4 regions of the Streptomyces sp. NPDC087901 genome follow, and region 2 is predicted to be linked to each of the others. Evidence: riboswitches for the same ligand, from Rfam matches in the RefSeq annotation. Region 2 holds a riboswitch; each other region holds the start of a gene.
What was found. Region 2 has a riboswitch for cyclic di-AMP ahead of ACIOEW_RS27760 (C40 family peptidase). Riboswitches for the same ligand answer to the same signal wherever they lie in the genome.

Region 1 (7,391 bases), on a different contig from region 2:
CGAGCCCCAGCGCGATGGCGGCCATCGTGGTGACCGTTCCGGCGAGACCGACGAGCGTGGCCGCCGAGGTGAGCGGGACGGTCTCCTCGGCAAGGTCCAGGGCGGCCTCGACATCGGCCCGGATCGCGTCGAAAGCGGCCGGCGCGGGCGGGTCGCCGACGACACCGTCCCGCACGAGGTGGCGCTCGGTCATCCGGACGCAGCCGATGTCCACGGACCGGGCCGCCCGCACCCGGTCGTCGCCGACGACGAACTCGGTGGAGCCACCGCCGATGTCCACGACGAGGTACGGCTTCGCCAGGTCGTCGCGCCCGACGAGCTCCTTGGTGGCCCCGTCGAACGAGAACTCGGCCTCCTGGTCGCCCGTGATCACCTCGGGCTCGACGCCCAGGATGTCCAGCACCCCGCGGACGAAGTCGTCCCTGTTCTCCGCGTCCCGGGAGGCGGAGGTGGCGACGAAGCGGACCTTCTCCGCTCCGAGCTCCTTGATCACCGCCGCGTACTGCCGGCAGGCGGCGAAGGTCCGCTCCAGCGCCTCGGGGGCGAGCCGGCCGGTCCGGTCGACGCCCTGCCCCAGCCGGACGATCTCCATCCGCCGGTCGAGCTCGACGAGCTCCCCGGTGGCGGGGTCGGCGTCCGCGACCAGCAGACGGATCGAGTTGGTTCCGCAGTCGATGGCGGCCACGCGTGTCATGTCTTCAGCCTCTCCGGCACATGTCTTCAAACCCATCCGGCACATGCCCCCAAGCCCCTCCGGCACATGTCCTCAAGCCCATCCGGCGATTGAGGAGCGGGGGTCCGGGGGCGGAGCCCCCGAGGAGGGAACCTCAGCCCTCGTCCCCGTCAGGCGCGCCGCAGGGCGACACGCACGGCCCCTTGCGCCACCACTCCGGCAGCATCGCGACCGCCTCGTCCCCGAGCGGGTTCACACCCGGCCCCGCGGCCAGCGAGTGCCCGACGAGCACGTGCAGGCACTTCACCCGGTCCGGCATGCCGCCCGCACTCGGGAAGCCCTCCAGCACCTCGACGGCGTCACGCCGCGCGATGTAGTCCTCGTGCGCGGCACGGTACGCCGCAGCCAGCTCGGGGTCGGTACCGAGGCGCTCGGTCATCTCCTTCATGACCCCGTTCGCCTCCAGCGTGCCGATCGCGGACGCCGCACGCGGGCACGTCAGATAGAACGTCGTCGGGAACGGCGTACCGTCCTCCAGCCGGGGCTGCGTCTCGACCACGTCCGGGTTGCCGCACGGGCAGCGGTGCGCGATCGCGCGCAGCCCCCGCGGCGGGCGCCCCAGCTGCTGCTGGAACGCGGCGATGTCCGCGTCGGTGGGCGCGGTGGACTCGGTCTGGGGAGGGGGCGTTTCCATGCCTGCCTAGGGGTTCTGATCGGACTGCTCGAACTGCGGTTCTGCAGATGTGAAAGGAATACGGCGGCTCAGCCGCGGTCGGCGCTGTCGACGCCGTCCCACAGGTTGGAGTGCCACGGCCGGCCGGTCTCCGCCGGCTGCCCGTTGCGCTCCTTGACCGCGTCGGGGTCGACCACGGTGTAGCCGGTCTCCCCGGGAAGAAGGTAGTGCAGGTGCTCACGGGCCAGCCGCTTGATGTAGGCATCGTCCTGGAGCCGCGCCTTCTCGTCGCGCAGCTCCTCGGTACGGACCTCGGCCTCCTGCGCCAGCCGCTCCTGGTCGGCGATCTCGTCACGCTGCGACACGTACTGCCGCATCGGGTACGCGAGGGCGACGACCAGTGAGCAGACGATCAGGGCCAGGAAGGCGGCCCGGCCGGTGAGCCGGGAGCGGCGGGCCTGACGACGGTTCTGGGACCGGTAGACGCGGGCCGCGGTCTGCTCGCCGAGCAATCGCAGCCGGGTCGCGGTGGAGAACCGGTCCCGGTCCTTCGCGGCCATGTCTCCGCCTCCCCATTACGCACGTCCGTCCCCGCACACGGTACGGGACCGAGTGCGGGGACGGACGGAGGCCGGGGCACTTGACCCCGCCGGGCTTTACCGGCCCTTGCTGTACGTGTCAGCCCTTGAAGCGCGGGAACGCCGAGCGGCCGGCGTACACCGCGGCGTCGTCGAGGATCTCCTCGATGCGCAGCAGCTGGTTGTACTTGGCGACACGGTCCGAGCGGGCCGGGGCGCCGGTCTTGATCTGACCGCAGTTCACCGCGACCGCGAGGTCGGCGATGGTGACGTCCTCGGTCTCGCCGGAACGGTGCGACATCATGCACTTGAAGCCGTTGCGCTGGGCCAGCTCGACGGCGTCCAGGGTCTCGGTCAGCGAACCGATCTGGTTGACCTTGACGAGCAGGGCGTTGGCGGAGCCCTCCTCGATGCCGCGGGCCAGGCGCTCCGGGTTGGTGACGAAGAGGTCGTCGCCGACGATCTGCACCTTGGCGCCGATCTTGTCGGTGATGACCTTCCAGCCGGCCCAGTCGTCCTCGTACAGCGGGTCCTCGATGGAGACCAGCGGGTACGCGGAGACGAGCTCCTCGTAGTACTCGGTCATCTCGGCGGCCGAGCGGGACTTGCCCTCGAACTCGTACTTGCCGTCCTTGTAGAACTCCGAGGCGGCGACGTCGAGCGCGAGCGCGATGTCCTTGCCCGGGGCGTAGCCGGCTTCCTTGATGGCCTCGACGATGAGGTCGAGCGCGGCGCGGTTCGACTCCAGGTTCGGCGCGAAGCCGCCCTCGTCACCGAGACCGGTGGACAGGCCCTTGGTCTTCAGGACCTTCTTCAGCGTGTGGTAGACCTCGGCGCCCCAGCGCAGGGCCTCGGAGAAGGACTCCGCGCCGATCGGGGCGATCATGAACTCCTGGATGTCCACGTTGGAGTCGGCGTGCGACCCACCGTTGAGGATGTTCATCATCGGGACGGGCAGCAGGTGCGCGTTCGGGCCACCGAGGTAGCGGAACAGCGGCAGGTCCGATGCCTCGGAAGCGGCGTGGGCCACGGCGAGCGAGACGCCGAGGATGGCGTTGGCGCCGAGCGAGCCCTTGTTCTCCGTGGCGTCCAGGTCGAACATCGCCTGGTCGATCAGCCGCTGCTCGGTCGCGTCGTAACCGACGAGCTCCGGGCCGATCTGCTCGATCACGGCGAGGACGGCCTTCTCGACGCCCTTGCCGTGGTAGCGGTTGGGGTCTCCGTCACGAAGCTCAATGGCCTCGAACGCACCGGTGGAGGCGCCGGACGGAACAGCAGCACGGCCCGTGCTGCCGTCGTCGAGGCCGACCTCGACCTCGACCGTGGGGTTTCCGCGGGAGTCGAGGATTTCCCTGGCTACGACGACGTCGATGGACGGCACGAGGCATCTCCTTCTGGGATATGACGCTGGTGGTGCAGGGTCGCTTTGGCCTTGCGACAAGAGCCTAACCGGCCGGGCCGCCTCAACCGGCCGACCGCCCGTCCCCTGGGACGAAAAAGGACTCAAGAGCGAGCACAGCGGGACAAAGGGCCAGAATTTTACTGACGAGTAACTACAACAGTTGAACGATCACGCCGAAACCGGCCGACCCCGGCCCGGCACGCACGGGGGGAAGATGCGCACCGGGCCGGGGCGGCCGGAGTGATTCAGCGAGGAGAGATCGCGACTACTTCGTCAGGTGGAGCTGCTGACCCGGGTAGATCAGGTCGGCGTCCGTGACGATGTCCTTGTTCAGCTTGAAGAGCTGCTCCCAGCCGCCCTTGACCTTGTGGTCGGCGGCGATCTTGCTCAGGGAGTCACCGGTGACGACCTTGTACTCGCCGTCACCCTTCTCGACCTTCTTGCCGGTCGGGGTGGTGACGGTCTTCGACTTGGCCTTGGGGGCGGCCGAGCGGTCCGAACGGTTGGTGGAGGGGGCCTCGGTGCGCTCGGCCTTCTTCGGCTCGGCCTGCTGGACCGGCGCCGACTCCTGCTTCGGGGCGGCTTCGGCCTTGGGGGCGGTCTCGGTCTTGGTGGCGGAGGAGCCGGTGTCGACACCCGGGTCGACACCGTCGTTGCTCAGGTTGCCGGCGCCGGCGCAGGCCCAGGCACCCGGACCCTGCAGGTCGAGGAGCTTCTCGGCGACGGCGATCTGCTGGGCCTTGGTGGCCAGGTCGGCGCGGGCCGCGTACTGGGTACCGCCGGCGGCGGCCCAGCTGGACTGCGAGAACTGCAGGCCGCCGTAGTAGCCGTTGCCGGTGTTGATGGACCAGTTGCCACCGGACTCGCACTGGGCGACGGCGTCCCACGTGGACACGGAGGCGGCGGAGGCGCCGGTGGCACCCATCAGGGGCACGGCGATGGCTGCACCGGCGACACCGGCGAGCGTGGCGATACGGACGGCCTTGGACGGGCGACGGTGCTTGTTGCCCTTGCTGTTGAGCAGCATCGAGACTTCTCCTCACCGACGCCTGCGAGGTGAGCTGTCGGGTTCGGGCCAAGTGAGTTGCCCGGTCGCACGTCCTAGCGCACGACTTCACCCCAAGCCGGTCCTGATGCGTCTTGCGACGATCGGGCCCGGCGCTTACCTGGGTCCCCCGCTCCTGCCTACGGCGCTTTACGCGTCTGTTCCCTTCGACCGACGGCAGGATTCGGCGTGACGGTCGACGGGGCCCGCGGTGCGAGCGGTTCCGACCGTAAACACACCCACCCCTCATATCCAAAGATGGACATACCGGAGAAACAGCCCTTCCTTGCATCCGAAGAAGCACCGTTTGCGCAGGTGGGAACGGATGCGGCGGGACCTCCCGGACAAGACACGCCAGTTCACACGAAGAGACCCATGTCTCACTTGGTCAAAAGTGGGACATAGGCCTCTTAACTACCCTAACTTTTGGGGTGTTTTCAGCTGATCATCAGACCGCTCTCACTCGGCCTTCACGCCGAGATCAAGGCTCTGGCCAGGCAGGATGAGGTCCGGATCGGAGCCCACCTCCGCCTTGTTGGCCTCATACAGCCCGGTCCAGCCACCGGGCAGCTTCTGTGCATCAGCAATCGACCAGAGGTTGTCGCCGGCACGGACGGTGTACGTGCCGTCAGATGCCGGGGCACCGGTGTCGCGTGCGTCACCGTCACCTCGCGAGGCGTGCCGTCCCGCATCCCGGTCGCTGCCGCCGCTCCGGGTCCCCTCGGGGGCCGGAGCACCCCGGTGCTTGCCGGCCTTCTCCTGCCCCCCGGAGGTGCCCTCCCCGGCGCCGGAGGCAGCACCCGAGGGCGACGTGGAGGGTGTGGCGGAGGGCGTGGCCGACGGCGATGCGGACGCGTCCGGCTTCCCGCTCCCGCCCTCCGCGTCGTCCGTGGCCCCGTCCGCCGGCGTCGTCGCGTCCGAGGACGCGTCGTCCGACGCGGTGGTGTCCCCGGAGGGGTCGCCGCCCTCGGACGGGTCCGTGCTGCCGGCGGGGTCGTCGGACGCGGCGCTGCCCGGGTCGACACCCGGCAGGCCACTGTCCACGACGAGGCCCGAGATGACCGCACAGCTGGGCCATGCCTTCGGGCCCTGGTCCTCCAGGACCTTCTCCGCCACGGCGATCTGCTGCGAGCGGCTGGCGAGGTCCGCGCGCTCCGCGTACGAGTCACCGCCGTACGACTTCCAGACCTCCTGCGAGAACTGCAGGCCGCCGTAGTAGCCGTTGCCGAGGTCGGCGCTCCACATGCCGCCGCTCTCGCACTCGGCCACCCGGTCCCAGGTCGAGGCGTCGGCGGCGTGCGCACCTGCCGCACCGAGCAGCGGGATGGCGATGGCCGAGCCGGTCACGCCTGCGGCGACGATGATCGCGGGTGCCTGCCGAGGGCGACGGTGTCTGCCGTTCGCGGAGCCCATGGGGATGCCTTCCGTGTGACTGACGAGTGACTGGTGAGTCGAACGGTGAACCTAGCGGGACTCGAACGTGTGTCACAAGTCGATGCAGCAGAGATCACGTGAAAGTCACAGAGTTGACAGAGTGTCACCTTCACCGGACACCGGCCCCGGGGTGAACTCCACCGGCAGCGTGCGCAGTCCACGCATGATGAGCCCACCACGCCACCGCAAATCGGCAGGTTCTCCCGCAAGTCGCAGGTCCGGAAGGCGTTTCAGGAGCGTGGCGAGGGCGGCCTGCCCCTCCAGCCGGGCGAGCGGCGCTCCCAGGCAGTAGTGGATCCCGTGACCGTAACCGAGGTGCTGATTGTCACGCCGTGAGAGGTCCAGCGTGTCCGGTCCGCCGAAGCGTTCCGGGTCCCGGTCGGCGGCCGCCAGCACGACGAGTACCGGGTCGCCCTCGGCCACCCGCTGTCCGCCGATCGTCAGCGGCTCGGTGGCGTACCGCCAGGTCGCCATCTCCACCGGACCGTCGTACCGCAGCAGTTCCTCGACACCCGTGGCCAACAGCCCTGTCTCCCCCGCGGCCAGGGAACGCTGGAGCTGCGCACGTTGCTCGGGGTGACCCAACAGGGTGTGGACACCGTTGCCGATCAAATTCACCGTGGTCTCAAATCCGGCAAATAGGATGATAAAGGCCATCGCTGCGGCCTCGTTCTCCGTCAGGTGCTCACCGTGGTCGCTCGCCCGGATCAGCCCCGAGATCAGGTCGTCCCCCGGGTTCTCGCGCTTGCGGTGGATCAGTTCGAGGAGATAGCCCCGCATCTTCTTCACGGAGCGGGCCACCCCGCCGCGCGGGCCGCCGCCGTGGCGGATCATCATCCCCGCCCAGTCCCGGAAGTCGTCCTGGTCCTCGCTCGGAACGCCCAGCAGGTCACAGATCGCGTAGATGGGGAGCGGGAAGGCGAACTCGTGGATGAGGTCCGCTTCCCCCTTCTCGATGAAACCGTCGATGAGCCGGTCGGTCAGCTCCTGCACACGCGGGGCGAACTCCGCGATGCGACGCGGGGTGAACGCCTTGGACACGAGGCGGCGCAGCCGGGTGTGGTCGGGCGGGTCGATGTTCAGCAGATGCGTCATCAACTCCGCCTTGCGCTCACCCGGGATCCCCGTCTTCCCCTTGGCGTGCGCGGACTCGGCGTGGTGCGCCGGGTTCTTGGACAGCCTGCTGTCGGCGAGAGCCGCCCTGGCGTCCGCGTACCGCGTCACCAGCCAGGCCTCGACCCCGCTGGGCAGCGTGGTGCGGTGCACGGGGCTGTGCTCGCGCAGCCAGGCGTAGGCGGGGTAGGGATCGGTGGCGAACTCCCACGTGAAGAGTTCGGGCGCGGTGGAGGCCGCGTGGGCGGGGCAGCCGGCGGGGATGCGGTCGGAGCTGTCGTTCACCCCCCGACGTTATCCGCTGCCCTGCGACCCTGCCCGAGGCCCTCCACCGCTACGCGATGCCCTCCGCCGCCCGGATCGCGTCCCGGTACGCACGCCCCGCGGCCCGCAGAGCCGCCTCCGGGTCGATGCCGTCCTCCTGGGCGCGTACGGCAAGCGCGAGGAGCCGGTAGCCGATGTCGTCGCCCTCA
Region 2 (7,391 bases):
CAGATCCCCAGCCGGCACATCGAGGGTTCCCGGGGGCGTCGCGTCGATGAGTTCCTGAACGTCGACCGGACCCGGTTTGTAGGCCACCAGCGCACGCGTCGCCCGCCAGTACAAGTAGAGGACAACCAGGGCGACAAACCAGAATCCCAGCCTTTGGCCGGGTACGAGGCCGTCGCCGTCGACGACCCGGCCGAGCCCGCCGAAGATCTGCGCCACCCACCCGGTGAACCCCTGTGCCCACCCCCAACCGCCCCCGCTCCAGGCCGGGTGGTCCTTGCCTGCCCACGTCAGGAGGCCGAGGAGTCCGAGCGTTCCCACACCGCTCCACACAATCCACGCGATCCGCCTCGGGGCGGGAAGCGGGGATGTCAGGGTGGTTTCGCTTTCCTTTCGCCGATTGATCATGGCGAACTCCGGATCATAAGACGTCCCCTCTCACCAGGCTAGGTGACATCCCTGTTGTAGACAGATCAACCGTTCGAGTAGGCAACTCGTGGTGTCGTTTGTCATCAATCGAGGCGTTTGACAGTGGGTCCAGTCGTTTCGGCTTCTTTGACAGCGAATCCAGTCGTGAGGTGTGAGCACTCCGGGGTGCCGTGTGTCGGTATCGACTGGGCGGTAATGCAAAACGTCTGAATCTGTCTCACATCCGGAACACGGTCTTGACCCGCTTCGTCGACGAGCTGTCCGACGACGAAGACCTCCTGCGCCGCCTGCTCGGCACCAACAAGCAGAGGAGCAGCCGCCGCGACGCATCTGGCCGTCTACCCGCCACTGCTCTTCCCGGACTTGCCGCCCTGGCCGCCGGCCCGCTTTCGCGCCGCCCGGAACCACGCCTGACGACCTGGCTGCTGGCCATCGCTGCACTGGTCCTGGCCGCCTCCAGCAGCCTGGTCCTGGGCTTGCTCGCACCGTCCGGCCTGGTGCGCATCCCGCTCGCGGCCGCGCTCAAGGACTACGCACCCGACGCGATCGCCCGTGAGGACCCGGCCGCACGGCCCGCCGCCCTCGCTTGCACCATCCTGCTCACGCCGGCCGCCAACGCCACGATCTACGCCATCCTCGAAGCGGGTGTACGCCCACCCGAGTCCCGAGGACCTCCGCGTCGCCTCGGAACACCTCACTTGTCCATGTGATTGCGGTGAGGACGAAGCAGCTTGACGCTGAGGGCGTCGTGGCAGATTTGTGAGATTTCAGCACTCGGCGAACAGCAGAACAGCCTCTGTCCTCGGCCTTTGCACCGATCACCAGGCTCTCTCCCATCACAACCTTCTGTACGTCCTGTACATTTTCTACAGAAGCGTGCGCGGGTGCCTTCAGGGTCTCGCGCACCCCGGACGAGAGGCCTCGCCATGCACCGCCCCGCCGCCCGCCATGTACTGCCCGAGTTCACCGAGCGCACGTCCCAGGGGACCCGCACGCTCGACCCGTACTCCAAGCTGCTGGCCGAACGGGTCGTGTTCCTCGGCACCCCCGTCGACGACACGGCTGCCAACGACCTGGTCGCACAGTTCATGTACCTGGAGCACGACGCGCCCGACCGGCCTATCTCGCTCTACATCAACTCCCCCGGCGGCACGTTCGGGGCCATGACCGCCGTCTACGACACGATGGCCTTCCTCACCTGCGAGGTGGAGACCTTCTGCCTCGGCCAAGCGGGGGCCGGCGCGGCCGTGCTGCTCGCGGCGGGCGCTCCCGGCAAACGGCACGCCCTGCCGGGCGCCCGCGTGGTGGTGCAGCAGCCCGAACTCGCCGAGCCCGTACAGGGGCAGCCGTCCGACCTGGAGATCGAGGCAAGGGAACTGGCCCGCATGCGCGAGACGCTCAGCAGCATGCTGGCCCGTCACACCGGCCGCCCCGTCGAGCAGATCACCGCCGACACCGAGCGCGACCTCATCCTCGACGCCGAGGGCGCCAAGGAATACGGGCTGGTCGACCACATCGTCCAGAACCGCTCGCTGTCGCTGTCTCCGCACCCGGCGCGGTGAATCCCCGATGCAGCCACCGGAGTTCGCACCACTGCCCGCCCTGACCCGCGCGGAGGGCGAGTTCATCGACCGCTACCTGCAAGTCCTCGACCAGGTGGGCCGGATCAATCCGGCCCACGGCGGCGACACCTACGGCGCACTGCGCGCCGCCCAGGCACTGGCCTCGTACTCGGCCGCACTGCGGGACGCCCTCGCGGTGATGCACGAGCGTGGTGAAGCACGGATCCACGCAGCCACGTTGACCCGGGCGCTGCGCGTACTCGACGGCGAACGGCGCTCCGGGCGGGTCACCATCCCGCCCGCCCCTCCCAGTTGCTGAGCTCCTCGACCGACACGCCCGACGCGTCGGCCAAATATTCTCCCTCGTTCGGCGTAGACGTTACTTCGCGCGAGGGACAACTCAATTTGCGCTTTCACGGTGGACGATGGGCGAAATCTCCCGTTACGTCGCTGGTACGGCACCGGGCGGCGAGCGTCTGCCGTTTCCCCAAAGGTCACCTGTCCACCCGAACGGGCCAGTCGTGACGAGCCTCACATATCGCCGCTTCACCTCGGAAATCCGGCACTCGGTGAGTCAAGATCCCTGGGACGACAAGCCCCCGCCACCGCGGCGGGGCGGTCCGGGCGGACGCCGAGTCCTGCCGCCGCCCGGATGCCTGGTCGACAGGAGTGGATCGGCAGGAGTGGAGGACCCGAGCACAACGGGCCGACCGGACCTCCGGTTGTCCCTCGGGGTGAAGCCGCATCTGCGGCCGGGCGACTTCGCCAGCCCGAACCCGACAGGTCATCCTTCACAGGCGGCTGACGAAGGGTTGCGCATGACTGCGCAGGTTCATGTCCCGTCTCTCCTCGCCCGGGCCACAACGGCCTCGGCCATGACTCTCGCCGCTGTAGGCGGCACGTTGTTCGTTCCCGGCGCCGTGACCGATGCCCAGGCCGCGACACATTCGATGAAGGCGCTCAACATCGCCGCGTCGAAGAAGGGAGCGCCCTACCGGTGGGGCGCCACCGGGCCCAGTCGCTTCGACTGTTCCGGCCTGACGCTCTACTCGTTCAAGAAGGCGGGCAAGAAGCTCCCGCGCACGGCCCAGCAGCAGTACAACAAGACCCGCCACATCTCGTCCTCCAAGCGGCAACGCGGCGATCTGGTCTTCTTCCATTCCGGCCGCAGCATCTACCACGTGGGCATCTACGCGGGCAGCGGCAAGATCTGGCACTCGCCCAAGACCGGGGCCGTGGTCCGCCTGGAAAAGATCTGGACGAAGAGCGTCTACTACGGACGGGTCCGCTGAAGCCCCTCCCCGTCCCGGCCCGTGCTCCCGCGTCAGTGCAGCAGCGGGCCCGTCACCAGGACCAGCCCCAGTGCGGTGAGTGCCGCGCCGCTGCCGCCCTCGATCGCCCGGGCGGTACGCGGCCGGCGCAGCCACCGGCCAAGGCGGTCCACCAGGAGCGCCACGGCCGGGAACCAGATCAGAGCCATCAGGACGACGATCGCGGCGAGCAGCAGCGTCCTGGGCAGGGGCGCGGCCCCGGCCGGCACGAACTGCGGCAGAAGGCTCAGGAAGAGCACGGGCGCCTTGGGGTTCAGCGCATTGGTCAGGAATCCCTGGCGCAGTGCGCGGCCTGTCCCCATCGTGGCCTGCCCACCATCCCCCTCGTCCGGCCCGGGCCCCGCCGCCTGCCCGGCGCGTCGCCGGGCCGCGTACAGGGCACTGATGCCCAGGTAGAGCACGTATGCGCCGCCCAGGAGCTGGACGGTCCGGAACAGCACGGGCACCGCCACCAGCACGGCGGCCAGACCGGCGACGGCGAGCGCGGTGTGGACCAGGAGGCCCCCGGCGACCCCCACTGCGGTCGCCACCCCCGCCGCGCGCGAGGCGAGGGCGTTGCGTACGACGACGGTGAAGTCCGCGCCGGGCAGCGCGACCATGGCGGCGGCGACCCCGACGAAAGCGGTCAGTTGTGCGTCCATCGCTCCATCCTGGACCGCCGGAGCCTTTAGCATGTACTTGCAATCTTCTGGGTCTGCCAAAAGGAACGCTTAATGTACGACCCGACGCGCCTCGCGGCGCTGGTGGCGGTCGCCGAGGCCGGTTCGATCACCCGGGCCGCCGCACGCCTGGGCTACACCGCCCCGGCACTCTCCCAGCAGCTCGCCAAGCTGGAGCGGGAGGCGGGGGCTGCGCTGCTGGTGCGCCATCACCGAGGCGCCCGGCTGACGGCAGCGGGCGAACTGCTCGCCGGACGCGCCCGGCGGGTCCTCGACGAGATGGAGCAGGCCCGCCATGAACTGGCTCGTCTGGCCGGACTCTCAGGCGGTCGCCTGCGCGTCGGCACTTTCACCACGGCGGGCATTCATCTGCTGCCGCCGGTGCTGAGCGCGTTCCGCCGGGCGCACCCGGACGTGGAGCTGACCGTCACCGAGTACGAGCCGCCGGGCGGGGTGGCCGCGGTGGCAGCCGGCGAGGTGGATCTGGCACTGACCCATGACTACGAGCCCGGCGCTGCGACGCCGCCGCCGTCAGGTGTCCTGTCCGAGCCGCTCCTGATCGAGGAGCTGGTGCTGATCACCGCGGTCGGGCAGGTCCTGGCCGACGGCAGCGGGCGGCTCCCGGTGACGGAGCTGGCAGGCCGGCCCCTGATCAGCAGCGCACCCACCCATCCGCCGCGCCGCGGGGTGGAGAGCGCACTCGCCGAGGCGGGGGCGCTGCCGGCGGTGGTCTGCGAGTCGCCCGGCTATGCGCTGGTGTGCGCTCTGGTCAGCGCGGGCATCGGCATGGCGGTCGTACCCGAGATGGTCGCCGCGATGTCGCCGACGCCGCTGTCCGTACGGCGACTGGAGCCGGCCGCGTTCCGCCGGACGATCTCGGTGGTGCACCGCGGCGACCGCGCGAGCGCCGCGGCGGCGACGCTGCGGGCTTTGCTGCGCAGCGGATTCGGGCGGGCCGCGACGCCTCTGTGACCGTGCCCGGGGTGCGCGGCGGGGCAGTCAGTGCTGGACGGCCGCGTGCCACGGCAGCGCGATCCAGACGGTCTTCCCGCCGTCCGCGGTGGGGGTGACGGTCAGCCGGCCACCGTACTCCTTGGCCAGCGCGCGGATGATCACCATGCCGCGCCCGTTGTCCTGCTGCACGGCCGCGGGGAGCCGCTGGGGCCACCGAGGGTGACTGTCCGTCACCCCGAGGCGCAGCTGCTCCTCCCGCTCCAGCCGGAGGTCCACGGTGAAGGTGGGTGACTGTCCGAAGGTGTGCTGGACGGCGTTGGTCGCGAGCTCCGAGACGATGAGCCGGACGGTCTCTCCCGTCTCCGTGTCGTCGGGAAGTCCCCAGTCGGCCAGTACCCGGGCCACATATCTCCGGGCCGCGGCGACCGAGACCGGCTCGCTCGGCAGAGTGACGCTTGCTTCTTGATGGTCTGCCATGGCGAGCCGTCCCTTTCCCACCCGGAAGCGACCCCGCGATCGTTGGTCCGGGTTGTGCTTCGCGCCAGATTGCCACTGATGCTGCCCTCTGTAACGGCGATCCACCAAGATATGCATATATCTGTCGCTCGAAGCGGTGAACTCTGCCCCGGATGCCCCGTAAAGGCGCCACACTGTCCGCTCGACAGGGAGTGGGAGGGAGGCACCACATGCAGCACGGCCCTGCGGTGCGACGCCGCAAGCTCGGGGAGGAGCTGCGGAGTCTGCGCCATGCGTCGGGACTCACGAGCCGGGACGCGGCTCGTCTGCTCGGCTGGCACCAGTCGAAGGTCAGCCGGATCGAGACCGGCGTGAGCGGGGTGCAGCCCGGCGATGTGACCCGGCTGCTCGACGCGTACGACACGGACGACCCGAAGTTGCGCGAGGTCCTGGAGGCGCTCGCGGGTTCGGCGGGCGGCGGGGGCACGGGGTGGTGGCACGCGTACCGCGGCCTGATCCCGCCGCAGTACCGCGATTTCATCAGCCTGGAGTCACAGGCGCGCACCGCGCGCACGCTGGAGACGTCGGTGGTGCCGGGGCTGTTGCAGACCGCCGACTACGCCCGAGCGGTGACCCGGGCCTCACTCGACGGGCTGCCCACCGGACAGCTGGACTCGCTGGTGGAAGTCCGGTTGGCGCGGCAGGGGGTCCTGCGGAGCGATCCGCCGCTGAGACTGACCGCGGTACTGGACGAGGCAGTGCTACGACGCGAGGTCGGCGGCCGCCGGGTCATGCGGGAGCAGCTGCGCCATCTCAGCCGGGTAGCCCAACTGCCGCATGTGCAGCTTCAGTTGCTGCCGTTCACGGTCGGCGGCTATGTGGGCCTCACCGGACCTTTCGTTATCTTCTCCTTTCCGAGCATTTCTGATCTGGATGTGGTCGTTCTCGACCATTTGACGAGTAGCCTCTACCTGGAGCGGAAAGAAGACCTTGAGGCGTACAGCTCGGCCTTCCGCACTCTGCAGGCACACGCGCTGTCGCCGGAGCACTCGTTGGACCTGATCGCCGCGATCGACCGCGACGGTCGGTGACCCCGGACTGCCCGAGGGGGCCTCATGTCGGATTGCCTCGCACAGCACGCGTTACGGTGGCGGCGCAGCAGCCGCAGCACGGGAATGAACAACTGCGTGGAGGCCGCGCCGTTCGGCAACCGGAGGCTGGCCGTGCGCGACTCCAAGGACGCGTCCAGGCCGCCGCTGCTCTTCTCCGCTGCGGCCTGGACCTCCTTCGTCACCGCCCTGAACGGCGGTTCGGCCGGCTGAGCCGCCGGCGGGCCGATGTTTCGGGTAGCGGCCCCGGCGGGTCAGCCCGCAGGAGCGGCCCGCCGTACGATCGCCACCGCCTCCGCGATCTCCTCGTCCGTCAGGTCCGCGCGCGCCGTCAGCCGGAGCCGGGAGATGCCATCCGGTACGGAGGGCGGACGGAAGCACCCGACCGCCATCCCGGCCGTACGGCAGTCCGCCGCCCAGCGGACGGCCGCCTCGGCCGAGGGGGCGCGTACGGAGACCACGGCCGCGTCGGGACGGACCGCGGTCAGGCCGGCCGCGGTCAGCTGCTCGTGCAGCGCGGTGGCGACCGCACGGGCCCGGCCCGCCCGTTCCGGCTCGCGGCGCAGAAGCCGCAGGCTGCCCAGCGCGGCGCCGACGGCGGCCGGTGCGAGCCCGGTGTCGAAGATGAACGTGCGGGCGGTGTTGACCAGGTGGTCGATCACCCGCGCGGGGCCGAGAACCGCGCCGCCCTGGCTGCCCAGGGACTTGGAGAGGGTGAGTGTGGCGACGACGCCGTCGCCACCCGCCAGACCTGCCGCGGCAAGCGCGCCGCGGCCGCCGTCACCGAGGACGCCCAGGCCGTGCGCGTCATCGACGAGCAGCGCGGCGTCCTCCGCGCGGCAGGCGTCGGCCAGTTCGGCCAGCGGTGCGGCGTCGCCGTCGACCGAGAAGACC
Region 3 (7,391 bases), on a different contig from region 2:
CCCAGCGGTCGCCCTTCTCCGGCGCGCCCGGCACGTTCAGCGAGTCCTGGTCCCATGAAGCGGCGCCGGTGGCGGTCAGTCCGCCGGCCGCACCGCGCAGCACCCACACGGCGCCCGCGTCGGCGACCGTGCCGATGTCCTCGCCGGGGGCGCCGATCGCCACATCCGCGTACCCGTCGCCGTCGGTGTCCGCCACGGAGAGGTCGGCGCCCCAGCCGTCGCCGGCCTCCGGGACTCCGGGGACGCCCGTGGTGTCCTGCGTCCACCAGACGGGCGGGGTGCCCGGGCCCTCGGCACCGACGGGTCCGTCGCCCAGGCTGCCGTAGTACACACCGACCACGCCGCCGGTCATCGACTCGCCGCCGTCGTCGGGGCTGCCGGGCTCCCCGGTGACGAGGTCGTCGTAGCCGTCGTTGTTGATGTCGCCGGAGGCGACGGCGGGGCCGCCGCGCAGATCGTGGTCGTACCGGAGTCCCTGGACCTCGCCGAGGAAGAGCGCGGACCAGCCGTGCCCCGGTTCCCCGCCGACGGTGACGCCGGAGATGACGAGGTCGGCGAGACCGTTGCCGTCGTAGTCGCCGGTCGTCATGGCCCGGGGCACGATCTCCCGACCCGGGGTGCCGGGGATGCGGCTGCTGCGGGAGGTGGGCGCCGGTGCCCCGGCCTTACTCCGGGCCGCCGCCTCGTACTGGTAGAGAGTGAGGTCGGTGCGGTCGGTCACGGCCAGCTGGTCGCCGGGGATGTCGGGGCTGAAGTGCGCCGCGGCGAGTGCACTGCCGAACCTGGCACCGGCGACGGGCTCCTCGGCCTGCAGCCAGTCGCTGTCCGCGCCGGAGAGCCCCTTCGCGGAGCCCCACAGGACAATGGTGCCGCCCGCGTCGGTCACCGGTTCGATGTTCTCGCCGGGGAGGCCGACGACGGCGTCGTCGTACCCGTCCCCGTCGAGGTCGCCGGAGGCCAGGGCGCGGCCGAAGCCGTCCCCCGCCTCGGCGGCGCCCGGCACGCCGGTGGTGTTCTGGCTGAGGACGGCGCCCCGGGTGGTGCCGATGCCGCCCGGCCCGCCGTACTGCACGGTCACGTAGCCCGCGCCCTTCTTGCCGCCGACGGTCCCGCCGGGCGCGCCGATGAGCACGTCCTCGTAGCCGTCGCCGTTGAAATCGGAGTTGCGGTCGTCCGCGTGCGTTCCGCCGGGGGCGCCGGCGTAGGCGGAGGGCGCGACGACCGCGGCCCCTGCCATCAGGAGGAATGAGGCCGCGACAACGGCGGCCGAACGGTGGGTGCGCACGAGCGGCTCCTCGGTTCAAGGATGACCGGGCGAGGGCCTGTCGGACCATGATCCGCCCCCAGGCCCCTGGTCCGGGGGACGCCGGGAAGAGCCCGTTGTCCTCCTGGCGCCCTGTTGGACCGGCTCTGCGGCACAAGGGTTGTACGGCATCGCGAAAGGGGTGGAAGGGAGCAGCTCAGCTCCCTTCCACCCCTGTTCACGATTCCGCCCGGAAGCGGGGGATCGCGGTGGGTCAGTAGGCCCCGAAGACGTTGTCGATCGAGCCGTACGTGGCGGCCGCGTAGTTGCACGCGGCGGTGATGTTGGCGACGGGGTCCAGGATGTCCAGCGAGGTGCCGGGCACGTGGTAGGCGTCGAACGTGGGCTGGATGACCTGGAGGAGGCCCTTGGACGGGGTGCCGGCGGCGGCGTTCGAGTCCCAGTTGTTGACGATCTGGGGGTTGCCCGAGGACTCGCGGATGACGTTGCGGTGGATGCCGTCGTAGCTGCCGGGGATGCCGTTCTCCGCCATGACGGCGAGGGACTCCTTGATCCAGCCGTCGAGGTCGTCGGTGTACGCCGTCTCGCTCTGCGCGGGGGCGGTCTCCACGGTCTCCACGGCGACGGGCGTCGCCGTCCGCTGGGAACGGTCGGCGCGGTCGGTGCTCTCGGCCCGGTCGGCCGACGGCTGCGAGGTGCTGCCGGAGGTGTTCTCCGCCTTGAACTCGCTCTTGGTCGCGGCCTTGGGGGCGGCGGCCGCGGACTTGGCGCCGATGGTCAGCTTCAGGCCCGGGTGAATGAGGTCGGGGTTGCCGCCCACCGCACTCCGGTTGTCCTGGTACAGCCGCTCCCAGCCGCCACTGAGGGAATGCCCCCGGGCGATCTTGGAAAGCGAATCACCGGAGACCACGGAATAGGTGGTGGATTCGGCCTTCTGTACGGCAATTTCCTTGCCGGTCACGGAAGTCGGGGCTGCGGCCTTTTCTGCGACGACCGCCTGAGCGGGGGCGGCAGAAGCCGATCCGGCCGCGATCAGGGGGAGTGCGAGAACGACTCCGCCCGCACTCACGGCGATGAAACCGCGGGTCAGGGAGGTGGACTTGGAACGACGGTGCTGACCCTTGAAGGGCATGGCGCTTTTCCTCTCCGCCGCCTGCGAGGTGAGCTGTCGGGTTCGGACTGGAGATGTCCGGCCGCACATGGCGACTTCACCCCTAGCCGCTCCGGATTCCGGACCGGCGGCAAACCTGGGTCCCCCGCTCCTGCCGCACGTGATGTGGTCGGGTTACCGGACGGCGGCAGGATTCGGCGTTCCATCCGGATTGACGGTGACCGTAAGCGAGAAAGGGCGGACGAAACAAGCCCGGAATTCCTGATCACAATTGATTTGCAAGATCAATAAAAGGAAATATGCGACGCCGGTCACATGCGGGCGGGTCAACTTTCTTGGCGCGACAGGGAACCGAAGCCTCCGGTTGCGCGTCCGGGGCGGGAAACGTGACGCTGGCCACTGTGCCCGAAAGGGGCGATTTGCCGGGTATTAGAAAGGTGCGCCTCACGAAAAAGCGACCTCGATGAGCATTTCCGACACTTCTGAATAATCGCCCAATCAGGACATTATGGAGCGAGTGTCGGCTGTGCGGCCGCACCGGTCCGGCTGCGCGCCACCACGACCGGTGAGCCGTCGCCCGGGGCGCGGAGTATGTCCGCGTCGAGCGCGTACAGCTCCTTCACCAGGGCTTCGTCGACCGTCTCGCGGGGCGCACCCTGGGCGATGACGCGGCCGCCCTTCATGGCGACGAGCAGATCGGCGTAACGGGCCGCGGCGGCGAGGTCGTGCTGGACCATGACGACGGTTCGGCCGGTGGCCGCGACCTCGCGGACGAGTTCCAGGACCTCGACGGCATGCCCGAGGTCGAGGGCGCTGGTGGGTTCGTCGAGCAGCACGACCGGGGTCTGCTGGGCGAGGACCATCGCGAGCCAGCAGCGCTGGCGCTGGCCGCCGGACAGCCGGTCGATGCGCTCGCCGGCCAGTGCGGTGGTGCCGGTGGCGTCGAGTGCGTCGCGCACCGCCTGCTCGTCCTCGCGCGACCACTGGCGCAGCAGCCCCTGGTGCGGGCTGCGGCCATAGCGGACCAGACCGGCCACGGTGACCGCCTCGGGAGCGCGCGGCGACTGCGGCAGCAGGGCGACATGGTGGGCGGCCCGGCGCCGGCCGGTCTGCCAGATGTCCGTCCCGTCGATCAGCACCGTGCCGGACTCGGGCCGGTGGAGCCGGGCGACGGTGCGCAGCAGGGTCGACTTCCCGCAGCCGTTGGGACCCACGATCGCGACGACCTGTCCGGCGGGGACGGTGAGGCCGACGTCCTCGACGACGGGGCGGCCCGGGTATCCGGCGTGCAGACCACGGACTTCGAGGCCCGCCTTCGTACCGGTCGGATTCTCGGTCATGTGCGGCTCACGCCTTTCCGGCGGCCGGGTCGGGCCGCAGCAGTACCCACAGGAGGAAGGGGCCGCCGAGGACGCTGGTGACGACCCCGACGGGAAGTTCGACCGGAGCGGCGACGCGTCCGATCGCGTCGGCCGCGGCGATCAGCGCGGCTCCGGTCAGCGCCGAGCCGGTGACCGGCACGCGGGTGGGGCCGGTCAGCCGCTGGGCGAGGATCGGCGCCGCCAGTGCCACGAAGGCGATGGGGCCGCCGACCCCGACCGCCGTACCCGCCAGCAGTACCGCGAGGACGAGAGCGACGGTACGCACCCGACGCAGATCGACTCCGAGAGAACTCGCCACCTCGTCGCCGAAGCGCAGCAGTTGGAGGCGGTGCCCGGCCGCCAGCGAGAGCGGGACGAGGAACAGCAGGGCCACGGCCAGCGGCACACCGGCGTCCCAGTCGCGCCCGTTGAGGCTGCCGACGGCCCAGAGGAACACTCCGCCCGCCGTGTTGTCGTTCTCGCGCGACATGATCAGGTCGCTCACCGCGCCGATGAAGGTGGAGACGCCGATCCCGGCCACCAGCAGCCGGTAGCCGGCACTGCCCGCTCCCCCGGCGCACAGGACGACCAGGACCGCGGCGGCTACGGCACCGAGCGGCCCGAGCCACCAGTTGCCGACCATGCCGGTGGCGGACCCCGCGGCGGCGGCGACCACGGCCGCGGTGGCGCCCTCGTTGACCCCGACCAGGTCCGGCGTGGCGAGGCGGTTGCCGGCCAGGGTCTGGGTGAGACAGCCCGCGATGCCGAGGGCGGCGCCGACCAGCAGACCGGTGAAGACACGGGGGAGCCGGAAGTCCCGCACGATCATGACGGTGCCGGCATCGCCGGTTCCGAGCAGTCCCGAAAGGGTCTCCGGCAGGGTCATTCCGGTCGAACTCGCCATCACCGCAAGGGTGATCAGGAGTGCCAGCAGCGGAATGAGTACCGCTGCGGCCAGCGCGCTGCGCCTCGGGAGGAGCCAGGACAGCGTTCCGGTGCGGAGCACCACGCTGTCCGGAGGGGTCACGTCCGTCATGCCGGGACCCCCGCGGTGGACAGCCGGGAGGAGCGGGCGATCCACACGAGCAGAGGGCCGCCGACGAAGGCGAGCAGCACACTGACCGGGGTCTCCCAGGGCCGGATCACGATCCGGGCGAGAATGTCCGCGATGATCATGATGTCGGCCGCGATCAGGGCGGCCAGGACGAGTTGGGCGGTCATCCGTGCTCCGGCCAGCGCCCGGGCGGCGTAGGGCGCGAACAGCCCGAGGAACGCGATGGGCCCGGCCACGGCGACGGCACATCCGGCGAGCAGTGAGACGGCCCCGGCGACGACGAGGCGGATCCGGCCGGGATGATGGCCGAGGGAGCGGGCACCGTCGTCCCCGAGCCCGAGCGCCGCCAGCGGGCGGGAGCAGCCGAGCGCGGTGAGCAGGCCCACCGCGATCAGGGGCAGCAGGGGCAGCAGGTCGGAGTTCTCGATGCCGGCGAGCGAGCCGATCGTCCAGTATCGGTAGGTGTCGAAGGTGGACTGAGTACCCAGCAGGACGTACGAGGTGAGGCCGTGGAAGGTGGCGCCGAGCGCCGATCCGGCCAGGACGAGCCGCAGCGGGGAGCCGCCGCCGCGTCCGGAAGCGGCGAACAGGAGGACGGCCGCGCTGGCGACCATGCCTCCGGCCAGGGCCCACACCAGCAACGAGGCGGGCGAGTCCGCCCCGAAGTAGGTGAGCCCCAGCACCACGGCGAAAGCGGCCCCCGAGTTGACGCCGAGGAGTCCCGTCTCGGCGAGGGGGTTGCGGGTGGCGGCCTGCAGGAGACACCCGGCCGTCCCCAGACACGCCCCGACCAGGACCGCGGCGAGCGTGCGCGGAAGGCGCACGTCCACGACGGCGAGGCGCAGTTGAGCGTCCGCGCGGGCAGAGGGATCGCCGACGAGATAGTCCCAGGCGCCTCCCGCCGAACTGGAGCCGGTGCCGATGAGCAGGGACAGCAGGACGAGGGCCGGCAGCAGGAGCACAAGACCTGCGGCCGGCCACGCGGCCGCTGGTCCCTCCCGTGGCGGGGTTTCGGTGGGGCGGGTTTCGGTTTCGGGCCGTCCCCCTTGCACGATCGACATATGGTTAGCCTAACCTAAGTAGACCGGGCCGGACGGCGGCGGCCCCCAGGGCTCCCCCATGTCCTGAAACCGCGTCAATCGCCCTGCTCTGCCCCCTTTCGGTGCGGCGGAGCAGACCCCGGACCGACCTCACTTCACTCGAACACAACGGAGATTCCAGACCATGGACCCCCATTCGGCCTTCCCTTCCCGCGGCCTCGTCCGCCCCTCGGTGGCGGTCTCCCTGATCGGCATCTGTGCCCTGGCGTTGACCGCCTGCGGGTCCTCCGACGCTTCGGAGGGGTCTGACGGTTCGGGCGCGTCCAAGTCCGCGGCGACGACTCAGGTGACAGACGCGACCGGGACGTCGGTGAAGGTGCCCTCGTCACCCCAGCGTGTGGTCGTCCTCAGCGAGATGGACCTGGACGCGGCTCTCGCACTGGGCGTGAAGCCGGTGGGCCTGACCGCCGGCCGCGGCCAGAAGGGCGCTCCCGCCTACCTCGCGGACCGGGCGAAGGACATCCCCGTGGTGGGCGCGGTCACCGGACCGGACATCGAGAAGGTCGTCCAGGCCAAGCCGGACGTGATCCTCGCCGGCCAGCTCGCCGACGAACAGGTCCTCCAGCAGCTGCGCAAGGTCGCGCCCACGGTCGTCACGATCGACGGCACCAAGGACTGGAAGAAGGCGCTCTCGCTCACCGGGAAGACGCTCGGCAAGGGCAACCAGGCCGAGGCGTTCCTCGCCGACTACGACACCCGGGCCACCACCCTCAAGAAGGACCTGGGCGCGGAGGCCGGCAAGAGCGTGTCCGTCGCCCGCTACTCGGCCAAGGGCTCGGCCGTCATGCAGCAGGGCGTTTTCATCAGTGACGTCCTGAAGGACCTCGGCTTCACCCGCCCCGGCATCCAGAACGAGAAGGGCGAGGGCCACTCCACGCCGATCAGCGACGAGAGCCTCAAGGAAATCGACGGGGACTGGCTCTTCATCGGCACCCTCACCTCCACCGGTTCGGACCAGGACCTCGTGGACGAGCTGTCCAAGAAGCCCGCGTACAAGCAGCTCAAGGCCGTGAGCAACGGTCATTCGACCGTGATCGACGGCACCAAGTGGACGAGCTTGGGCGGCGCGCAGGCGGCCGTCTCGGTACTCGACGACATCCGCAAGGCCATGGTCAAGTGAATCCCGCCCCGGAACTCACCGGCCGGCTCGCCCTCGTGACGGGGGCGGGCCGCGGGATCGGCGAGGCCGTGGTGCACGCGCTCGTCGAGCGCGGTGCCCGTGTCCTGGCCACCGACGTCGCCCCCGACGGCGTCAACGCGCTCGCCCGGAAGTACGGCGAGCAGGTCACGGCCCGCACCCTCGACGTCACGGACTCCGCAGCCGTGGAGACACTCGTCGCGGAGGCCGAGGACGCGCTCGGCCCGCTGGACATCGCGGTCAACGTCGCCGGAGTACTGCGATGTTCGGCCGTCGCCGACCTGACGGACGAGGACTGGGCAGCCACCTTCGCCGTCAACACCAACGGGGTGTTCCACGTCTCACGGTCCGTCTCGCGCCGGA
Region 4 (7,391 bases), on a different contig from region 2:
CTCTGGGTCAACGCCGCCGAGGGGCAGACCTACACGGACGAGGAGGCGGACCGGTGGACGGCGATCGATCCGCTGTTCCCGTACAGCCGCCATCCGCACCGTTCGGCAGGTCTGCCCTGCCGGACCGGTGAGTCGGTGATCTCGGTGGACGGTGAGGGTACGGTGCGCCGCTGCCATTTCGTCCGCGCCGAGCTCGGCAATCTCTACGACGGCAGCTACCGCACGGCGCTGGGGCCTCGGGCCTGCCCGCTCGCCCTCTGCGACTGCCACATCGGCTATGTGCATCTGGAGACGCTGCCGCTGTACGACGTCTTCGCCGGCGGGGTGCTGGAGCGCATACCGGCGCCGCCGGCCTCGGCCGCCACGGCCGGTACTCCGGGAGCCCGGGGCGACTGAGGACAGCGGACTCTCAGAGCGGCAGCAGGTCGGGCCGCTTGGCCTCCACGTGGTCTCCCGAGGACTCGCCGCGCAGTCGGCGCCCGATCCACGGCACCAGGTACTCGCGTGCCCAGTGGATGTCGTCGCGCCGTACTTCGAGCGTTCCGCGCTGTGCCTGCGGCGGCCATTCCTGGTCGGGGTCGGCGGGCACATCGAGGCCGAGGACCTGGGCGGCGCGCAGCGCGACCCTGGTGTGCCCCTCGGGCGACAGGTGCAGCCGGTCGTTGTCCCAGGCCCGGCGGTCCTGCACCGAACGCAGGGACCAGAGGTCGAGCACCGGGCAGTCGTAGCGGTCGGCGATGGACCGCACATGGGCGGTGTAGGTGGCGATCTTGCCGCGCAGATGGCGCAGCACGGGAACGTCGCGCGTGTCGAAGCCGGTGGTGACCATGACGGTGCCGACCGACCGGGTCAGCTCGGCGACCGCACGCTCGAAGCGCTCGGCCACGTCGTCGGGGTCGGTGCCCGGCCGGATGATGTCGTTGCCGCCGGCGCAGAAGCTCACCAGATCGGGGGCGAGTTCCCTTGCGCGCGGCACCTGCTCCTCGACTATCTGGTCGAGGAGGCGTCCTCGTACGGCGAGATTGGCGTATCTGAAGTTCCCGTGTGCGGGGCCTGCGATGCCCGCCGCCGCTTCGGGGTCCGGGAGCTGGTCCGCGAGGAGTACCGCGAACCGGTCCGCCCAGCCGACGAAGGTTCCGTCCGGGCCGGGGTCACCGACTCCCTCGGTGAAGCTGTCGCCAATCGCCGCGTACGACCCGATGGCGCCCTGTCGGTTGATGACGCCCTGCTGGATGTTGTTCGAATCGTCTGCCACAAGGGCATATCCTGCACCGCCGAATGTGACCTACGCGACCGTATTATGGGGTTGACGGGTGGTGAGATAGACCACCCGGTCAGTTTTTAGTAAAGAGGGAATAAGCAGAGGGACGGTGCGCCGCCGCGCACCGTCCCTCTATGCATTGCTCAGGTCCGGGTCACCGGACCGGTGTTGCTGGATCAGACGTTGATCCCGTGCGAAGCCAGGTACGCGATCGGGTCGATGTCCGAGCCGTACGCGGGGCCCGTGCGGACCTCGAAGTGGAGGTGCGGGCCGGTGGCGTTGCCGGTGGAGCCGGACAGGCCGACCTGCTGGCCCGCGGTCACGGTCTGGCCCGCCGAGACGGAGAGCGAGGACATGTGGCCGTACTGCGAGTAGTGGCCGTCGGCGTGCTTGATGACGACCTCGTTGCCGTACGCGCCGCCCCAGCCGGCCGTGACGACGGTGCCGGAGGTGATCGCCTTCACGCTCGTGCCGGTGGACACGGGGAAGTCGATGCCGGTGTGGCTGCCGCTGGACCAGTTGGCACCGGAGGCGCGGTAGGCGGTGGTGTGGTTGCCCGGAACCGGGTGGACGTAACCGGAGTCGTTGCTCTGGGTCGCCGGGGCCGAGGTCTCCTCGGACGACGAGGCGTCGGAGGAGGAAGAGGAGGAGTTGGAGGCCGTGGCGGCCTTCGTCTCGGTCTTGACCGGAGCCTTGGGCGCGGCCTTCGACGGGGTGGTGGAGCCCGTGGAGGTGGTGGAGGCCTGGCTCGTGGACTTGCCGCCGAGCGTCAGCTTCATGCCCGGGAAGATCAGGCTCGGGTCGTCGCCGACGACCTTGCGGTTGTCCTGGTACAGCTTCTCCCAGCCACCCTTGAGCTTGTGCTCGGCGGCGATCTTCGACAGGTAGTCGCCGGAGACCACGGAGTAGGACGTGGTGCCGGCCTGCTTCTTCGCGACCGGCTTGGCCGGGGTGGCGTGCGCGGCGGCCGACTTCGAGGTGGCGGGAGCGGTCTGCTCCGCGGCGTGGGCACCGGTGGCGCCGAGCAGCGGAAGAGCGATGACGGCTCCACCGGCGCTCGCGGCGACGACGCCACGGGCGATGGTGCTGGACTTGGGACGGCGGTGCTTACCCGATATGGGCATGAAGGTTTTCCTCTCCGGCGCCTACGAGGTGAGCTGTCGGGTTCGGACTGGAGATGTCCGGTCGCGGCTGGCGCGACTTCACCCCGAGCCGGCCGGTTTCCCGGTCGGCGGCTTACCTGGTTCCCCCGCTCCTGCCACGCGGTGAGTGGGTGCGAATTCCGGGCGGCGGCAGGATTAGGCGGTCCGTCCGGATTGACAGTGAACGTAAGCGAGCCGGGACGACAGAAACAAGCCACGGGTTCCACTTCGGATTCCGCTCCGGAAATTCGACACGGAATTCCGGTCACACTCCGTGGATTACGGATCTTGGCTTTCCGCGCGGCGTCCGGAATACCCCACGGCCGCGCAGCCACACACCGTCACGGATATGATCCCGCTCACGAGAGGGTGACCATCTCCCGCACAAACAGGGCATGTTCCATCAAAAGCCTCAATACGGACATGCCTCGCTCATCGGCCGTACCTCGATCGGAGAGCCGCGCACCCCGGCCCCTCCCAGCCGGGCCCGTGGACCGTCGCGCGGCCCCGGAACAGGGGCGCGACCAAGATGATTGCCCGAGGAATCAATGTCGTATCGTCACGAGAGTGGACCCGCAGGCGACACGCGCCGGCGGCAGAGCCTCCAGGAGTGACCGTGACGCAGCAGCTGCCGCAGACCCCGTCGACGGAGCCCGAGCTGGCGGGTGTCCGCAACTTCCGCGACGTGGGCGGGCTGCCCACCTCGGACGGCCGCCGGGTGCGGTACGGGCGGCTCTACCGCAGCGGTCACCTGGCACACGCCACGGCCGAGGACGCCACGTTCCTCTCCGGTCTCGGCCTGCACACCGTCTTCGACTTCCGCAACGACGCCGACCACAAGCTGGACGGCCTCGACATCGAGCTGCCGGGTGTGCGCAATGTGAGCATCCCGCTCACCGACCCGGCGGACGGCACGGAGTTCTGGCGGATGGTGCGCGACGGCAACATCGACGAACTGCGATCGATCCTGGCCGACGGCAAGGGGTCCCACCGCATGATCGCCTCGTACCGCCGGATCATCCTGGACCGCACGGCCGAGCACAGCCGGGTACTGCACGCCCTCGCCGAGGACAGCGTGCCCGCGCTGATGCACTGCGCCGCGGGCAAGGACCGTGCGGGCCTCTCGATCGCGGTGTCCCTGCTCGCCGTCGGTGTCGAGCGCGATGCCATCGAGTCCGACTACCTCAAGTCCAACGACGCGCACCGCCGCTACAAGGTCCGCCGCAGCGACACCTCTCCCACCGGAATGTCCGCCGAGGTGATGGAGCTGCTCAATCCGCTCTTCGGCGCCCACCCCGACTACCTCGCCGCGGCCTTCACCACCATCGACGAGACCTGGGGCAGCACCGACCGGTACCTCGCCGACGGCCTGAAGATCACCCCGCAGACCCGCGAGCGGCTGCGCGAGCGCCTGCTCGACGAGGCCTGACCGGCCGGGCGGCGCCCGCCGCTACGTGGCGCACCCCCGCGACTGCCGGTGGCTCACGCCCACCGCTACGTGGCGCATCCCCACTGCCACCGGTTGCGCACCCCCACGGCTACTGGTTGTGCATCCCCACGGCGAACAGCAGGTAGAGGAAGCCCGCGATGACATGCCCTGCCACCAGATAGGCGAAGAGCCTGATGACGAGCCCGCGAGGCAACTTCTTCTCCTGCGGGTCGTAGTTCTTGGGCCGCCCCGGGCCGAGCGGGTCGAAGTTCTCGGAATCGGACATGACAAGTCCTCTCTGGCCATCGGCGTGCCGGTGGCGGGGGCGGTGCCTCAGCGACGGTGGATCCCGCTGCCGAGACACAGCTCGGCGGCGGGGCTCTGCAGCAGGGTGTGGACGAACAGCAGCTCGGCGCCATCGCGGTCCAGGGCCGCGATCCGGTGCGGGGTGAGCGAGTCGAAGTGCGCGCTGTCCCCGGGGGCGAGGTCGTGGACCGTTTCCCCGAGGGTCACCCTGAGATGCCCGGCCAGGACGTACAGCCACTCCTCGCCGGGATGGACGCGCACCAGGTCGCCCTGGGCACCGTGCGGGACCCGGACACGCAGTGCCTGCATCGCCCGGCCGGGACCGCCGGCCTGCTGGTACATCCAGCCGTCGGCCTCGGCTCCCTCGAACCTGCGGCCGCGGACGATCGCGTCACGTTCCGGGGGGATCTCGCCCAGCAGCTCGGAGACCGTCGTACCGTAGATCCTGGCAAGTCCGAGCAGCATGGGCAGTGAGGGCTGGCGCCGGCCCGTTTCGAGCCGGGACAGGTGGGCGGGCGAGAGCCCGGCCCGCTGGGCGGCTGTCTCCAGGGTGAGACCACGACTGCGGCGCAGGTCGCGCAGGCGCGGCGCGACCCCGGGCAACTCGTCGGCCACCCCTCCTTCTGGAGGATTCATGCTTCCATTGGGCCAGGAACTTTCCTCGGAGGCAAATTTCTTGCCTCCGAGGCAAAAGCCCGCCGCCACCCGGACCGGCCGACGGATCTCCCGCTGATCAGCGGTTGGCGACGGCCTGCTTCACGAGGGTCCGCCCGAAGTCCCACATCAGCCCGCCGCCGCTGTGCGCGTCGTCCATCACGGCCGTGAAGGCACTCACGAAACGGTCCACGTCCGCGTCGTCGATCACCAGCGGCGGAATCAGCTTGATCACTTCGAGATGGTCTCCGGAGACCTGGGTCAGGATCCGGTGCTTCTGGAGCAACGGCACGACGACCATCTGTGCGAAGAGCCCCTTGCGGGCCGCCTGCAGCATCGTCCAGCGGCTGCGCAGCTTGAGCGAGCTCGGCCGGCCGAACTCGATGCCGATCATCAGCCCGCGCCCGCGCACCTCGTGCAGCAGCTCGTACCGCCCGACCAGCGCGGCCAGCCGTTCGCGCAGCAGATCACCCGTGCGGCGCGCGTGCGCGACCGTCTCCTCGTCCTCCATCACCGCGAGGACCGCGAGCCCGGCCGCCATCGCCTGGGCGTTGGAGCCGAAGCTCGCGGAGTGGACCAGGACCCGGTCCATCGAGGAGTAGACGCGTTTGAAGATCCAGTCCTTCCCGAGGGTCGCCCCTACGGGCACATAGCCGCCGGAGAGCGCCTTCGCGACGCAGACCAGGTCGGGTTCCACGCCTTCCTCGTGCTGGTACGCGTAGAAGTCCCCGGTCCTGCCCAGGCCGGTCTGTACCTCGTCCGCGATGAGCAGGGCCTTGTGCTTGTGCAGCAGCTCCTGGGCCTCACGCAGGAAACCGGGCGGCGAGGCGTGCACCCCCTTGCCCTGGATCGGTTCGACGACGAGTCCGGCCACATCGCCGCGCCTGAGCTCACGGCGCAGAGCGTCGAGGTCGCCGAGCGCGATGGCGGTGTCGGGCAGCAGCGGGGCGAAGCCGTCCCGGAAGCCGGCCTCGCCGTTGACCGAGAGCGAGCCGGTGGTCAGCCCGTGGAAGGCGTGCGTGCAGTACAGGATCCTCGGCTTCCCGGTGGCGTACCGGGCGAATTTGAGGGCCGTCTCCACGGCCTCCGTACCGCTGTTCCCGAAGAACACCCGGTCCAGGTGCGGGCTGTGGGTGAGCAGCTTCTCGGCCAGCAGGCCCGGCAGCGGCTGGCAGTCGAACCGGGTGAGATCGGCGAGCGAGGCATCCAGGACGTCGTGCAGCGCCTTGCGTACGACGGGGTGGTGCCGGCCGAGCCCCATCACCCCGAATCCGGCGAGCATGTCCAGGTAGTCGTTGCCCTCCGCGTCCCAGAAGTGCGCGCCCTCGGCCCGTTCGTAGACCTTGTCGAAGCCGATGGTGTGCAGCATGCGCGGGAGCTGGTGGTTGAGGTACTTCGTGTGCAGCTCGTAGCGTTCGGCGCCGCGCTCCGCGAGGAGCCGCGCCAGATCGAAGCCCTTGGGCCCGTCGTCCTTCATGCCCCGCTCTCCTTCTGCCCGTTGCCCGGGACGTCGGGCCCGATGTCCGTGCCCGCGTCCGCGCCCCGGACGTGAACGTTGTGCCCCGTACCCGTGCCCGTACCGGCGTCCGTGCCCGCGCCCCGGACGGCCAGCGTGGCGCTGATCCGGCCCGCGATCTCGACCGGTGTGAGCCCGATGTCTGCCAGCACCTCGGCCCGCTTCCCGTGGGCGAGGAACTGATCGGGAATGCCGAACGTCCGCAGCGGTACGTCGACCCCGGCATCCCTCAGCGCCTGTCCGACGGCCGAGCCGACGCCTCCGGCCCGGCTGTTGTCCTCGACCACGGCGACGAGCCGGTGCTTCGCGGCGAGTGGCGCAAGCTGCTCGTCGACCGGCTTGACCCAGCGGGGGTCGACCACGGTGCAGCGGATCCGGCCGCCCTTCAGCAGATCGGCGGCCTGCAGGCAGACGGGGGCCATCACGCCGACCGCGACCAGCAGCACGTCGGCGTCCTCGGCGCGGTGCAGGACATCCATGCCGCCGATCGTGCCGATCGCGGGGACCGGCTCCCCCACCGACTCCTTCGGGAACCGGATCAGGGTCGGTGCGTCGTCGACGTCGACGGCCTCGCGCAGTTCGGCCCGCAGCCGTTCCGCGTCGCGCGGTGCCGCGATCCGCAGACCCGGTACGACCTGCAGCAGGGACATGTCCCACATGCCGTTGTGAGAGGCGCCGTCGGGTCCGGTGACCCCGGCCCGGTCGAGAACGAACGTCACCCCGCACCTGTGCAGGGCGACATCCATCAGCAGCTGATCGAAGGCCCGGTTGAGGAAGGTGGCGTACACGGCGACGACCGGGTGCAGCCCGCCGGTCGCCAGCCCGGCCGCCGAGACCGTCGCATGCTGTTCGGCGATCCCCACGTCCCAGACCCGGCCGGGAAACGCCTCGGCGAACTTCGTCAGCCCCACGGGGTGCAGCATGGCGGCTGTGATGGCCACGACGTCCGGACGCTCCGCGCCGATCGCGGCGATCTCGTCGCCGAACACGGACGTCCAGGACGGTCCGGCCTCGGGAGCCAGCGGGGCGCAGGTCAGCGGGTCCATCGCGCCGACGGTGTGGAAGCGGTCGGCCTCGTCCCGG

Region 1: it holds a riboswitch for cyclic di-AMP, as region 2 does, so the genes downstream of both, ACIOEW_RS23615 (transglycosylase family protein) here and ACIOEW_RS27760 (C40 family peptidase) in region 2, are expected to answer to the same signal.
Region 3: it holds a riboswitch for cyclic di-AMP, as region 2 does, so the genes downstream of both, ACIOEW_RS32700 (transglycosylase SLT domain-containing protein) here and ACIOEW_RS27760 (C40 family peptidase) in region 2, are expected to answer to the same signal.
Region 4: it holds a riboswitch for cyclic di-AMP, as region 2 does, so the genes downstream of both, ACIOEW_RS08870 (LysM peptidoglycan-binding domain-containing M23 family metallopeptidase) here and ACIOEW_RS27760 (C40 family peptidase) in region 2, are expected to answer to the same signal.

Annotation. Positions count from the first base shown of each region.
Region 1 is NZ_JBIUUC010000007.1:342,236-349,626, reverse strand. Features, by position in the region: gene ACIOEW_RS23635 (Ppx/GppA phosphatase family protein) at 1-694, opposite strand, end outside; gene ACIOEW_RS23630 (DUF501 domain-containing protein) at 828-1,367, opposite strand; gene ACIOEW_RS23625 (septum formation initiator family protein) at 1,436-1,906, opposite strand; gene eno (phosphopyruvate hydratase) at 2,025-3,305, opposite strand; gene ACIOEW_RS23615 (transglycosylase family protein) at 3,592-4,353, opposite strand; cyclic di-AMP (ydaO/yuaA leader) riboswitch at 4,358-4,529, opposite strand; gene ACIOEW_RS23610 (transglycosylase family protein) at 4,831-5,784, opposite strand; gene ACIOEW_RS23605 (cytochrome P450) at 5,890-7,203, opposite strand; gene ACIOEW_RS23600 (nucleoside triphosphate pyrophosphohydrolase) at 7,253-7,391, opposite strand, start outside.
Region 2 is NZ_JBIUUC010000010.1:127,440-134,830, forward strand. Features, by position in the region: gene ACIOEW_RS27740 (tetratricopeptide repeat protein) at 1-216, opposite strand, end outside; gene ACIOEW_RS27745 (hypothetical protein) at 663-1,136, shown strand; gene ACIOEW_RS27750 (ATP-dependent Clp protease proteolytic subunit) at 1,353-1,988, shown strand; gene ACIOEW_RS27755 (hypothetical protein) at 1,996-2,307, shown strand; cyclic di-AMP (ydaO/yuaA leader) riboswitch at 2,608-2,803, shown strand; gene ACIOEW_RS27760 (C40 family peptidase) at 2,807-3,280, shown strand; gene ACIOEW_RS27765 (LysE family translocator) at 3,313-3,960, opposite strand; gene ACIOEW_RS27770 (LysR family transcriptional regulator) at 4,033-4,950, shown strand; gene ACIOEW_RS27775 (ATP-binding protein) at 4,978-5,409, opposite strand; gene ACIOEW_RS27780 (helix-turn-helix transcriptional regulator) at 5,619-6,479, shown strand; gene ACIOEW_RS27785 (DUF397 domain-containing protein) at 6,504-6,710, shown strand; gene ACIOEW_RS27790 (8-amino-7-oxononanoate synthase) at 6,752-7,391, opposite strand, start outside.
Region 3 is NZ_JBIUUC010000014.1:103,973-111,363, forward strand. Features, by position in the region: gene ACIOEW_RS32695 (esterase) at 1-1,285, opposite strand, end outside; gene ACIOEW_RS32700 (transglycosylase SLT domain-containing protein) at 1,518-2,396, opposite strand; cyclic di-AMP (ydaO/yuaA leader) riboswitch at 2,402-2,585, opposite strand; gene ACIOEW_RS32705 (ABC transporter ATP-binding protein) at 2,882-3,715, opposite strand; gene ACIOEW_RS32710 (FecCD family ABC transporter permease) at 3,723-4,772, opposite strand; gene ACIOEW_RS32715 (FecCD family ABC transporter permease) at 4,769-5,851, opposite strand; gene ACIOEW_RS32720 (iron-siderophore ABC transporter substrate-binding protein) at 6,015-7,010, shown strand; gene ACIOEW_RS32725 (2,3-dihydro-2,3-dihydroxybenzoate dehydrogenase) at 7,007-7,391, shown strand, end outside.
Region 4 is NZ_JBIUUC010000002.1:771,993-779,383, reverse strand. Features, by position in the region: gene ACIOEW_RS08880 (STM4011 family radical SAM protein) at 1-396, shown strand, start outside; gene ACIOEW_RS08875 (SGNH/GDSL hydrolase family protein) at 410-1,255, opposite strand; gene ACIOEW_RS08870 (LysM peptidoglycan-binding domain-containing M23 family metallopeptidase) at 1,438-2,385, opposite strand; cyclic di-AMP (ydaO/yuaA leader) riboswitch at 2,391-2,543, opposite strand; gene ACIOEW_RS08865 (tyrosine-protein phosphatase) at 3,020-3,832, shown strand; gene ACIOEW_RS08860 (DUF6126 family protein) at 3,942-4,118, opposite strand; gene ACIOEW_RS08855 (XRE family transcriptional regulator) at 4,166-4,774, opposite strand; gene ACIOEW_RS08850 (aspartate aminotransferase family protein) at 4,872-6,269, opposite strand; gene dxs (1-deoxy-D-xylulose-5-phosphate synthase) at 6,266-7,391, opposite strand, start outside.